DNA from 2 places in the Pseudomonas sp. DG56-2 genome. Region 1 is predicted to be linked to the other one. Evidence: predicted binding sites of a transcription regulator. Region 1 holds the regulator's gene; the other holds the start of a gene.
What was found. The regulator sigma-54, encoded in region 1, starts transcription at its own class of promoters, with help from an activator protein. The targets are predictions, from matches to a motif close to ANTGGCATNNANNTTGCTNT.
Positions count from the first base shown of each region.

Region 2: D3Z90_RS07370 (circularly permuted type 2 ATP-grasp protein) is a predicted target of sigma-54. The motif match lies at 4,056-4,075, and genes of this name have one in related genera.

Region 1 is NZ_CP032311.1:4,739,821-4,746,456, reverse strand. Features, by position in the region: gene D3Z90_RS21770 (HPr family phosphocarrier protein) at 1-83, opposite strand, end outside; gene rapZ (RNase adapter RapZ) at 104-958, opposite strand; gene ptsN (PTS IIA-like nitrogen regulatory protein PtsN) at 961-1,425, opposite strand; gene hpf (ribosome hibernation-promoting factor, HPF/YfiA family) at 1,438-1,746, opposite strand; gene D3Z90_RS21750 (RNA polymerase factor sigma-54) at 1,825-3,318, opposite strand; gene lptB (LPS export ABC transporter ATP-binding protein) at 3,497-4,222, opposite strand; gene lptA (lipopolysaccharide transport periplasmic protein LptA) at 4,223-4,747, opposite strand; gene lptC (LPS export ABC transporter periplasmic protein LptC) at 4,734-5,306, opposite strand; gene D3Z90_RS21730 (HAD family hydrolase) at 5,315-5,839, opposite strand; gene D3Z90_RS21725 (KpsF/GutQ family sugar-phosphate isomerase) at 5,840-6,636, opposite strand, start outside.
Region 2 is NZ_CP032311.1:1,570,854-1,577,489, reverse strand. Features, by position in the region: gene D3Z90_RS07385 (cytochrome c) at 59-862, shown strand; gene D3Z90_RS07380 (transglutaminase family protein) at 866-1,663, opposite strand; gene D3Z90_RS07375 (alpha-E domain-containing protein) at 1,660-2,610, opposite strand; gene D3Z90_RS07370 (circularly permuted type 2 ATP-grasp protein) at 2,614-4,023, opposite strand; gene D3Z90_RS07365 (ribonuclease E inhibitor RraB) at 4,187-4,519, opposite strand; gene D3Z90_RS07360 (hypothetical protein) at 4,705-4,941, opposite strand; gene D3Z90_RS07355 (LTA synthase family protein) at 5,088-6,636, opposite strand, start outside.

The DNA of each region.
Region 1 (6,636 bases):
CGTCCGGCCACGCCGACAAACTTTGCCGCAGCCCGGGCGTGCAGCCCCAGCTTGTTAATGATGGTTATTTCACGAGCGGGCATCGCGGCGGTGGTCCTGTGGGCTAGAGGTCGCGGTGGCGAACCTGGACATTCTTCAAGGATTGCTGCAGCAACTGGCCCAGGCGTTCAGTCAAATAAACCGAACGGTGGTGTCCCCCGGTACAGCCAATGGCAATGGTTACGTAAGCGCGGTTGCTGGCGGCAAAGCGTGGCAACCATTTAAGCAGGTAGCTGGAGATGTCCTGGTACATTTCCTCGACATCAGGCTGTGCAGCGAGGTAATCGATAACAGGCTGTTCGAGCCCGGAGTGATCACGCAGTTCCGGCTTCCAGTAAGGGTTGGGCAGGCAGCGCACATCGAACACGAGGTCGGCATCCACCGGCATGCCGCGCTTGAAACCGAACGACTCGACCAGAAATGCAGTACCAGGCTCCGGCTGGTTGAGCAGGCGTAGCTTGATCGAGTCACGTAACTGATAGAGGTTCAGGTTGGTGGTGTCGATCTTCAGGTCGGCAAGGTCGGCAATCGGCCCCAGCAGGTCGGTTTCGACCTTGATCGCTTCGGCCAGCGAGCGATTGGCGTTAGTCAGCGGATGGCGCCTGCGGGTTTCCGAGAAGCGCTTGAGCAGCGTTTCTTCATCGGCATCCAAGTACAGCACATCACATTGAATGTGCTTGCTTCGGGCGTCCTCCAGAAGTTCCGGGAATCGAGTCAGGTGACTCGGGAGGTTACGCGCATCGATCGACACTGCCACTTTCGGCTGCATCAACTCGGTGTTGATCAGGGCGTTTTCAGCCAGCTGCGGCAGCAGTCCGGCAGGCAGGTTATCGATGCAGTAGTAGCCGTGGTCCTCCAGGACTGCGAGGGCGGTGCTCTTGCCGGAGCCGGATCGGCCACTGACGATAATCAGGCGCATGTTCAGTGCTCGTTCTGTACGTCCAGTACAACCTGGTACAGGGCTTCACTGCTCTGGGCGGCACGTAGCCGGTCACGCACGTCCTTTCGGTCGAGCATGCTGGCAATTTGGCGCAACAGCTCGAGGTGCGCATCGGTAGCCGCTTCGGGAACCAGCAGGACAAACAGCAGATCGACCGGGGCGCCATCGATGGCGTCATAGTCGATCGGTGCTTCCAGGTGTATCAGGGCGCTGATGGGGGAAGTGCAACCTTTGAGGCGGCAATGTGGAATGGCAATGCCATTACCAAATCCGGTCGACCCGAGTTTCTCCCGGGCAAACAGGCTTTCAAAAACGATCTGCATCTCCAGGTCCGGAACTTCCCGGTGGATCAGGGTGGCGACTTCCTGGAGGGCGCGCTTTTTACTGCCACCCGGCGCGTTCACCAAGGAACGGCCGGGGGTCAGGATGGTTTCAAGTCGGATCATGGATGAGGGGGATCAGCGGGCCGCTGCACCTTGCAGCAGGCTTTGCTGTTTTTCCTTGTGTTTTTTCAGTTGGCGGTCGAGCTTGTCGGTCAAGGCGTCGATCGCTGCATACATGTCTGTGTGTTCGGCATTTGCAACCACTTCGCCGCCGGGAATAAACAGCGTTGCTTCAATTTTCTGCTGCAGTTTCTCGACCTTCATGATCACCGTTACGTTGGTAATCTTGTCAAAGTGCCCTTCCAGCCGTTTCAGTTTCTGTTCGACGTACTCGCGCAGCGGCTGGGTGACTTCTACATGCTGTCCACTGATATTGACTTGCATACAGCTTCTCCTTTTGTTGCCCGTGCATAAGAGGCAGGTGTTGCGCCTGCCACTGAACTGCTGTGGCGATCCTAGGGGCTACATCAGTCGCTTGCGTTCACTCGACGGTGCAATGCCGAGGGACTCGCGGTACTTGGCGACGGTGCGACGGGCTACCTGGATGCCTTGTGCCTCCAGTAAACCAGCGATCTTGCTGTCACTCAATGGCTTTTTCTGATTTTCCGCTGCAACCAGTTTTTTGATGATCGCGCGAATCGCTGTAGACGAGCACTCGCCGCCTTCAGAGGTGCTTACGTGGCTGGAGAAAAAGTACTTCAGCTCGTAAATTCCCCGAGGTGTATGCATGTATTTTTGCGTGGTGACCCGAGAAATGGTCGACTCGTGCATGCCCACCGCCTCGGCGATGTCGTGCAGGACCAATGGCTTCATTGCTTCGTCGCCGTGGTCGAGGAAACCACGCTGGTGCTCGACGATCTGGGTGGCAACCTTCATCAGGGTTTCGTTGCGGCTCTGCAGGCTTTTGATGAACCATCGAGCCTCCTGCAACTGGTTGCGCATGAAGGTGTTGTCGGCACTGGTATCGGCGCGGCGCACGAATCCTGCGTACTGCGGGTTGACCCGCAGGCGCGGCACGGCTTCCTGGTTGAGTTCGACCAGCCAGCGCTCGTTGTCCTTGCGTACGATTACGTCGGGGACTACATATTCGGGCTCGCTGGATTCGATCTGCGAGCCCGGGCGAGGGTTGAGGCTCTGGACCAGTTCAATGACCTGGCGCAACTCGTCTTCCTTGAGTTTCATCCTGCGCATCAATTGGCTGTAGTCGCGACTGCCGAGCAGGTCGATGAAGTCTCGCACCAGTCGCTGGGATTCGGCCATCCAGGGGGTATTGGCTGGCAGCTGGCGCAATTGCAGCAGCAAGCACTCACTGAGGTTGCGCGCGCCGATTCCGGACGGTTCGAACTGCTGGATACGGTGCAGCACGGCTTCGACTTCATCGAGCTCGATGTCCAGCTCGGGATCGAAGGACTCGCAGATTTCCTCGAGGGTTTCGTCCAGGTAGCCCTGGCTGTTGATGCAGTCGATCAGGGTAACGGCGATGAGCCGATCGGTATCGGACATCGGCGCCAGGTTCAACTGCCAGAGCAGGTGGCTTTGCAGGCTCTCGCCCGCCGACGTACGGGTGGTGAAGTCCCACTCGTCATCGTCGTTGCTGGGCAGGCTGCTGGCGCTGGTTTGGTAGATGTCTTCCCAGGCGGTATCGACGGGAAGTTCGTTGGGTATGCGCTCGCTCCATTCGCCATCTTCCAGGTTATCCACAGTTTGCGTGGTTTCCTGGAAGCTGCTGTCCTGGACTTCGGCGACAGGCTTGCTTTCGGCGTTATCCGCCATCGGGTCGCTGTTATCGAAGTCCTCGCCTTCTTCCTGGCGTTCGAGCATCGGGTTCGACTCCAGCGCTTCCTGGATTTCCTGTTGGAGGTCCAGGGTAGACAGCTGGAGTAGTCGGATAGCCTGTTGCAACTGAGGAGTCATCGTCAGTTGCTGGCCCATTCTTAGGACGAGCGATGGTTTCATGGCAGGGGCTTAACACCTTTTTCGCCGGCGCACATGCGCCATCCACTACAAGGGCACCGAAGCGCCAACTTTAAGCAAGTTATATGCCTGAAATTGGAGCGTTTGCCTAGGGTGCCGTACCAATTAAGCCGGATTTCACCGGATCAGCAGCCCAAGGCAAATGCTGGTCGCTTCGAACTTACAAGCGGAACTCGTGGCCCAGGTAGACCTCTTTGACCAGGTCGTTGGCCAGGATAGTCTCTGCGTCGCCTTCGGCAATCAGTTGACCATCATTGACGATGTAAGCTGTTTCGCAGATATCCAGGGTCTCTCGGACGTTGTGGTCGGTGATCAACACACCGATGCCCTTGGCCTTGAGGTGGTGGATGATCTGCTTGATGTCACCGACCGAAATCGGGTCGACACCGGCAAAGGGTTCATCGAGCAGGATGAATTTCGGCGCGGTAGCCAGGGCGCGGGCAATTTCCACGCGGCGACGTTCGCCACCGGAAAGGCTCATGCCAAGGTTGTCGCGAATGTGGCTGATGTGAAATTCCTGCAGCAGGCTTTCCAGTTCTTTGCGACGTCCGGCGGTGTCGAGGTCCTTGCGGGTCTCGAGGATCGCCATGATGTTGTCGGCAACCGAAAGCTTGCGAAAGATCGAGGCTTCTTGCGGCAGGTAGCCGATGCCGGCGCGTGCGCGGCCATGCATGGGCTGGTGGCTGACATCCAGGTCGTCGATCAGGACGCGGCCCTGATCGGCCTGGACCAGGCCAACGATCATGTAGAAGCAGGTGGTCTTGCCGGCGCCGTTAGGGCCTAGCAGGCCGACGATCTGGCCGCTGTCGATAGACAGGCTGACGTCGCGTACCACTTGCCGGCTCTTGTAGCTCTTGGCCAGGTGCTGGGCTTTGAGGGTCGCCATTTACTCGGCCTTCTTCTTCGGCTGGATCACCATGTCGATACGTTGGCGCGGCGTGGTCACGTTGCCGCCACGACCGGCAGTCGCTACCTGGGACTTGGTGTTGTAGACGATCTTCTCGCCTTCGGTGGTATTGCCTTCGTTGACTACCTTGGCACGGTCGGTGAGCACGACCAGATCTTTTTGTGCCTGGTACTGGATGGTCACGGCATAGCCTTGCATTTTGTCGGGCTTGGCGGCGCTCTGCTGCTGCTCGAAGTAGGCCAGGTTGCCCACCGAAGTCACCACGTCGATATCGCCGGATTCGGCGCGCGTGATGGTTACGGTATTGCCTTTGATCATCATCGACCCTTGAGTGATGATGACGTCGCCGGTATAGGTGGCAACGCCTTTCTTGTCATCCAGATGCGCGTTGTCGGCCTGGATACGGATAGGCTGATCGCGGTCGTTCGGCAGGGCCCAGGCGCTCGCGCTTCCCAGTGCTGCGCTCAGGCTGAGCAAAAAGGGGAGGGTTTTAACGAGCCTCATACTGTCCTCTTACGTTAGAAAGCAGGTCCATCCTGCCTTCTTTCAAATACGCTTTCATTCCATTGCCCGTAGTGACGCCACCGGCGCCGTCGATTCTAACGGCTTGCTCGGTTTGAGCATATTGCTTCTGCGGGAATACGGTCATGCGACTGCTGGTAATGATCATGGTGCGGTTCTTTTCATCGGTCCGGGCAACCCGTACCGAGTCGATCAGTTCCACTTCAGTGCCGTCAGGATTGACCTCGCCCTTTTCACTTTGCACATGCCAAGGGTAGGTGGTGCCGCGATACATCTGCAGGTCCGGCTTGGTCAGCAAGGTCACTTCGCTGACCATGAGGTGCTCGACCTTATCTGCAGTCATCTCGTACTGCATTTTGCCATCAGGCAGGAACTGCACGCTGTGGGCATTGGTGGCGTAGTAATCGATTGCGTTCTTGTCGACGGTCGCCTGGGGCTTGTCGAGGAAGGTCTCGGGACTGATGTTCCAGTAGCCGACCGCCACCAGCAAGGCGGCGATCACACTGAACAGCGCAATGGTTCGAATCTTTTTACTGAACATGTGTCGCTCTACAGGTAATTGGCATTGGCCGCGTCGAGATTGCCCTGGGCTTGCAGGATCAACTCGCAGAACTCTCGTGCGGCGCCTTCACCGCCACGGGCCTTGGTGATCCCGTGGGCGTGCTCGCGTACGAAGGTTGCGGCATTGGCCACTGCCATGCCCAGGCCGACGCGACGGATCACCGGCAGGTCGGGCAGGTCGTCGCCCAGATAGGCGACCTGTTCATAGCTTAGGTTGAGTTGGCCAAGAAGTTCGTCCAGCACCACCATTTTATCTTCGCGGCCTTGATACAGGTGAGGAATACCGAGGTTCTTGGCCCGGCGTTCGACTACCGGGGTTTTGCGCCCACTGATAATTGCCGTGGTAACGCCCGAGGCCATGAGCATTTTAATGCCTTGGCCATCGAGAGTGTTGAATGTCTTGAACTCGCTGCCATCTTCGAGGAAATACAAACGCCCGTCGGTCAAGACGCCATCAACGTCGAAGACGGCGAGTTTGATGGCCTTGCCACGTTGAAGCAGGTCCTGGCTCATTTACATCACTCCCGCACGCAACAGATCGTGCATGTTCAGGGCGCCAACCGGGCGCTCGTTCTTGTCGATCACAACCAGGGCGCTGATCTTGTGATCTTCCATGATTTTCAGGGCCTCGGCGGCGAGCATTTCGGCACGGGCAGTCTTGCCATGAACGGTCATGACGTCTTCGATCAGGGTTGTGTGCACATCGATGCTGCGATCCAGGCTGCGGCGCAAGTCACCGTCGGTGAAGATCCCGGCCAACCGTCCGTCGGCTTCGAGGACCACAGTCATGCCCAAACCTTTGCGAGACATTTCAAGGAGCGCGTCCTTGAGCAGGGTGCCGCGCTGCACGTGAGGCAACTCCTCGCCTGCGTGCATGACGTTTTCGACTTTCAGCAGCAGTCGACGCCCGAGGGCGCCGCCAGGGTGAGAGAACGCGAAGTCTTCAGCGGTGAAACCGCGCGCTTCGAGCAGCGCAATGGCCAGGGCATCGCCCAATACCAACGCCGCGGTCGTCGAGGACGTCGGAGCCAGGTTGAGCGGACAGGCCTCCTGGGCGACGCGAGCATCAAGATTGACCTCCGCAGCCTTGGCCAGGGGCGAGTCTGGGTTGCCAGTGAGGCTGATCAGTTGGATGCCCAGACGTTTGATCAACGGCAGCAACGTAACGATTTCGGCGGTAGATCCGGAATTGGACAGGGCGAAGATGACGTCGTCACGCGTGATCATGCCCATGTCGCCGTGGCTGGCTTCAGCCGGGTGCACGAAGAATGCCGGGGTGCCGGTGCTTGCCAGGGTGGCGGCGATCTTGT
Region 2 (6,636 bases), 2.7 Mb from region 1:
TGGCTCTCTACAGCCCTGCGCGGGTACTCTGCCAGCCCTGACCTGCTGGAGCGTACCCATGCGCCATTACCTGATCCTTTGCCTATTGCTGCTCGGCTTGCCCGTGCAGGCGGCCGAACTCGTGCTGGAGCTGGCAAAAGGCAGCCAGCACTGGCAAACCGCACAGTTGCTGGCCCACCCCAAAGCCGAGGACATTCAGGTCGACAACGACGTCTCCTACAAAAAAACAATGCATTACCGCGCCGTACCTCTGGCGGTCTTGCTTGAAGGCATCGCGCCGGAGGATCACCTTCAGGCCGTGGCCGATGATGGCTTTGCCGCAGAGATGCCAGCAGCCCCCTTACTCAAGAACGGCCCAGCCCGGGCCTGGCTTGCGGTTGAAGACCCGGCCAAACCCTGGCCTGCACTGGGCGCAGGCAAACACAGCGCCGGCCCGTTCTACCTGGTATGGACCAACCCGCAAGCAGGCGGCATCAGCCCTGAGCAATGGCCCTTCCAGGTTGCCAGCATTCGGCGCCTGGCACCCGTTGCGCAACGTTTCCCGGCCTTGCTACCGGATGCTCGACTGGCCAGCGACGACGCTATCAACCGTGGTTTTGCCCTGTTCCAGAAAAACTGCCTGGCCTGTCACCGCCTAAATGGCGCTGGCGACGCACAGTTCGGTCCGGACCTGAACCTGCCGCACAACCCTACCGAATACTTCCAGCCAGCCTTCCTGCGCAGTTACATTCGCGATCCGCAAAGCCTGCGACGCTGGCCACAGGCAAAAATGCCCGGTTTCAGTGCTGACGTGCTCAGCGATCCGCAGCTCGATGACCTGCTTGCCTACCTTACGCACATGGCCTCGCGCAAACAGCCGTGAGGCTTATTGCTGTTGAGCGCTCAGGCCGGGCAGCACCAGAACCTTGGCGTGCATCTGCTCGAAACCGCCACCACGACGCATGCCTCGAACCGGACAGGCATCGAGGTAGTCCAGGCCAACCGCAAGCTTGAGATGGCGCTCGGGCCTGGCCAGTTGATTGGTGACATCGAAGCTGTACCAGGCACCGTCCAGCCAGGCTTCAGCCCAGGCATGGCTGGCCATTTCCTGGTTTTGACTGTCAAACAGGTAACCCGACACATATCGCGCCGGCACGCCCAGGCTGCGCACGCAGGCAAGAAAGGCGTGAGTGTGGTCCTGGCAGACACCAGCGCCTGCGGCAAACGCCTGGGCGGCGCTGGTATCGACTGCGGTGCTGCCGGGGCGGTAGGCCATGTGCTGGTTAAGGGCACCCATCAATTCGATCAACGCCGAACGATCACGTCGTTTGCGGCAAAGTTGGCTGGCGAAAGCACGCAAGGCTTCGTCAGGCTCGGTCAGGCGGGTAAAGCGCAGAAAGGGCAACGGTGATTGCGCATCATGTTCGGTTTCACAGGTTTCATCGATTTCCACCAGACCACGCGCACTGATAAACAGATCCGAATGCGGCTCTTCCAGGCTCAACACATGGAGGATATTGCCGAACGGATCTCGCTGCGCCCGCACCGGCCGTGGCAAGTCCAATTGCCAGCTCAATACGTGCTGACGGTCACTGTCACTGGGCGTCAAGCGTAGGTACTGGATGCTGGTGCGCACCTGATCTTCATAGTGGTACGCGGTTTCGTGACTAATGGTCAGTCTCATACGGCCTCCAGGTAAGCGCTTTGGATGGCATTGCCCAACTGACGTACCAGCGGAATGTACTGGGTCAGCCAGGGGTGCAAGCCTTCGGCGAGAATTTCATCGATGCCGGTGTAGCGCAGCCGCGCATCCACCTCGGCGGCCAGGCGCTGAGCCGCACGACCATTGCTGCCCGGCAAACTGGCCAGGATCAGATCGATTTCCTCAGTACAGGCCCGCAGTGAGCGCGGCACATCGGCGCGCAACAGCAACAGCTCAGCCACATGGCGGGCTGCCGGTGCGTCGCGATAAATCTCGGTGTAGGCCTCGAATGAAGACAGCGCCCGCAACAAGGCACTCCACTGGTAATAACCACGGGCCGAGCTGTCACTGACTGCCTCGGCTTCATCGCCGAGCATTTCGTAGCGGGCATCGAGCAGGCGCAAAGTGTTGTCGGCACGCTCGATGAAGGTGCCCAGGCGAATGAATCGGAAGGCATCGTTGCGCATGATGGTGCCGTAGGTTGCACCACGAAACAGGTGCGAGCGTTCCTTTATCCACTCACAAAAGCGGCTCAAGCCGTAGCGGCCCAGGCCTTGCTCAGCAATACCGCGAATCTCCAGCCAGGTGGCGTTGATGTTTTCCCACATGTCAGCGGTTATCCGCCCGCGTACCGCATGGGCGCTGGCGCGGGCCGCCCCCAGACAGCTGTAGATACTTGCCGGGTTATCTGGGTCCAGGGCAAAAAAGTGCAACAAGCGCTCGGCATGCAACTGCCCGTGACGCTCAAGATAATCATCCAGGGTGCCAGTGATCAGCAGTGGCATGGCCACTTCTTCCAGGCCGTCGCCGCGACCGTCCTGCGGCATCAGCGACAGGGAGTAACTGACATCGAGCATCCGTGCGAGGTTTTCCGCTCGCTCCAGGTAGCGCGACATCCAGTACAAATCTGAGGCAGTTCTACTCAACATGGCTTAATCCTCGACCACCCAGGTGTCCTTGGTACCGCCGCCCTGAGACGAGTTGACCACCAGCGAGCCTTCACGCAGCGCCACCCGCGTCAGGCCGCCGGGCACCACCCGGGTTTCGCGGCCAGACAGTACAAACGGGCGTAAATCGATGTGTCGAGGGGCGATGCCGTTTTCAACAAAGGTCGGACAGGTGGACAGCGACAGGGTTGGCTGGGCGATATAGGCCGCAGGGCGCGCCTTGATCCTGGCGGCAAACGCTTCGATTTCGGCCCGCGTCGCCGCCGGCCCCACCAGCATGCCGTAGCCACCCGAGCCCTGGGTTTCCTTGACCACCAGCTCAGGCAGGTGCGCCAGCACATGGGACAGCTCTGCGGGTTTGCGGCACTGCCAGGTCGGGACGTTCTTGAGGATCGGCTCCTCATCCAGATAGAAACGAATCATGTCGGTGACATAGGGATAGACCGATTTATCGTCGGCCACCCCAGTGCCGATGGCGTTGGCCAACACCACGTTGCCGCAGCGATAGGCCGAAAGCAGCCCTGGCACGCCGAGCAGCGAATCAGGATTGAACGCCAGGGGATCGAGGAAAGCATCATCCAGGCGCCGATAGATCACATCCACCGCCTTGGGGCCATCGGTGGTGCGCATGAACACGCGCTCATCGCGCACGAACAAGTCGGCACCTTCCACCAGTTCGACGCCCATCTCCCGCGCCAGGAAGGCGTGCTCGAAAAAAGCACTATTGAAGCGCCCAGGGGTCAGCACGACCACGCTGGGGTCATCCAGGGGGCTGGCGCTTTTCAGGGTGTCGAGCAACAGATTGGGGTAGTGGTCGATAGGCGCGATGCGCTGGGCGGCGAACAGCTCAGGGAACAACCGCATCATCATCTTGCGGTCTTCGAGCATGTAGCTGACGCCGCTAGGGGTACGCAAATTATCTTCGAGCACGTAATAGCTGCCATCGCCATCACGGACCAGATCGATACCCGAAATGTGCGAGTAGATATCGCGGTGCAGGTCCAGCCCCTGCATAGCCAATTGGTACTGATCGTTGGCCAGCACCTGCTCTGCGGGAACGATTCCAGCGCGGATAATGCGCTGGTCGTGGTAAAGGTCGGCCAGGAACAGGTTCAGGGCCTTGACCCGTTGAATGCAGCCACGCTCGACCATGCGCCATTCGCTGGCCGGAATACTGCGTGGAATGGTGTCGAACGGAATCAGGCGCTCGGTACCCTGCTCGTCGCCATAAAGGGTGAAGGTAATACCGGCGCGATGGAACAGCAGATCGGCTTCGCGCCGACGCTGCGCCAGCAATTCCGGCGGGGTGTCGGCCAACCAGCGGGCGAACTCCCGGTAATGAGGACGGACCAGGCCGTCAGCGCTATACATCTCATCGTAAAAGGTGCGGATCATGCCGAACTCCTTGTCACCCGTGCACCCAGGCCATCGCAAGCCTCGTGCCAGCGGCATTAATCCTTTAATTTCAACAGGTTGTATTTTGAATAAAGAACGGTTGCACCAGATGCGTGCAACCGTTCGATCACGTTGGTAGGCGACGCTTCATTGCGAAGCGTTGTCAGGCCAGCTGGCGTTCCTGTTTCACGCCCCAGCCTTCGATTTCACCATCCAGGGGAGCTATCAACGCTTCGAAGTCCTGTTCGAATTCGTCAATGCCGCCATAGGTGGCGTACATCACCTTGCTTAACTCCAAATGCCAGGCGCCATCGTCACGCTCATGGATCTGAGCGCTGAGCGACTCCCCACGAAACTGTCCTGCTGCCCGTCGTGCCCGTGCCTCATCGGGAAAAACCGCGTAGAACTCAATGGGATGAATCTGGGCGAAGTTAAAGCCACCCTCTTTCATCTGACGCAGCACTGTGCTGCTGATGTCCTCGTATTGGCTGCTCATGAATCGTCCTCCTAACTACCGATGGATAGACTTTCAGTGCAAAACGCACCTGCCCGCGACACAAATCGTGCGGGGGCAATTCGAGCTGATGCATGACGTGGATCGGCAAGTCCGGGCAGCCAAAAAAACGGCCCGACCTTGATTGCAGCGTAGCGCGAAGTTGCCAAGCGCGCCAACTAGAGGGCTCAAGGCGCCTCGCTAATCGACGTTATCTCCACCCCACTCTGCTCTTTCAGCCATTTGGCAGTGGGCATGGAGGCGCGATCCTGGAAATCATTGAGGTCCAGCTCATCCATGACCGGATACAGATGGGCGCGTATCAGCCGCGCCGCCTCCTCGATACCAGGTTCCTGCTCGGACATGAATGGCAGCGAGGTGCGCTCGCCCTTCTGGTCAACAAAGGTAATGACCCATGCTTTCATTGGACTCTCCTCTGCATCGACACTCCAGGTAAATCTGCCTACTTCACGTTGACCGCGTCGAGTGAAAAAAATTTTAGACAAAGGTTCCAGCGGCCATAAAAAAAGAGGCCCGAAGACCCCTTTCTTAGTGCGGCACGGACAATGTGTTACTCAGGTGTACCGTGGACAACGCCTGCAGTGTTATCCAGCAAGCTCTTGGTGGCTGTCTGGATAAACGACTCAAGCTTGTGGGTCAGGTCCTGTTGATCCGGGCTTTCGATCAGTTCGGCCTTGAAATTTGCCCCCAGCTCATAGCGATACATGCGCGGTGACATGTCCTTGGATTCGATGAGGATACGATCCCCCTTCACCAGGCCAACAATCTGCTCGCTGCCCGAAGGCTTGATCATGCCGAAGCCCTGATCGCCAGCCGGCAGGTTGAGCAAGTCACGGCCCCAGCATTGGTGACGGGTTTCACCACCCAGGCGGCCCATGATGGTCGGCACGATGTCGATCTGCGTGCCGACGGTGTGGTTGACCGCACCGAACTTTTCCTGGATGCCCGGCGCAATCAGCAGCAGCGGCACGTTGAAGCGGCCCAGATCCAGCTCGGTCACTTGCTGGTGGTTGCCAAAACCATGGTCACCCACAATCACGAACAGGGTCTCGTTGAAGTACGGCTCTTTGCGTGCCTTCTCGAAGAACTGACCCAGGGCCCAGTCCGAGTAACGCATTGCAGTCAGGTGCTGATCCAGGCGCCCCTGGCCGGTGACGGGCTCCACCGGCAATTGCGCAGGCAACGCGTACGGCGTGTGGTTGGACAGGGTCTGCAGCAATGCATAGAACGGCTTCTTGCCGTAGTTTTTGGCCAGCTCTTCGGCGCCACGGTCGAACATGTCCTGGTCGGACACACCCCAGGTAGGGTCGGAGAACACCGGATTGACGAAATCATTGCGACCAATAAACGTGGTCATGCCCTGATTGCCGAAGAACCCCGACTGGTTGTCCCAGGCGAAATCGCCGTTGTAGACATACACGTCGTCGTAATCACGCGCACTGAGCAGCGCTGGCAGGCCAGACAGCTTGTGACCGCCTTCGGGCGTCTGCATCAGGTATTCGAACCCTGGCAGGTTCGGGTAACAGGCCATGGTGGCGAACATACCCTGGTGGGTATGGGTGCCGTTGGAGAAGAAGCGGTCGAACAACAGCCCTTCTTTGGCCAGCTTGTCGAAGTACGGGGTGATGTTGTTCGGGCTGCCCAGCGCGCCAACCGAGTGGCCGGCGAAGCTTTCCATGAGGATCACCACAACGTTCTTGATCGGCAGGGTGTTGGCGGTTGGTGGGGTGAAATCACGGCGCACGGCTGCGCTGTCGGCATCGACCAGCTTGTCGTTGTCGGTCAGCAGCATGTCACGCACCGTCTGGGTTGCCAGGGTTTGCTCGATGGTTGATTTCCAGACATTGGCGCGGTCTTCACCGAAACGGCTCTTGGCCGCATCGATCAAGGTCAGGGTGCCATTGAGGCCCAACTGATTGACGAAGTTCGAATCGGTGGTGAAGGCATCCCCCCAACGCATGGGTGGGCCCTGACGCAGCGTGCCGCGCGCGGCGATTACCGCCACCAGCAGGATCATGAAGAACACCACACCACGCACATACCATGGCGCAACGGCGCGCGTGTTTGCGGTTTGATTCTGATAGGCGCCACGCGGACGG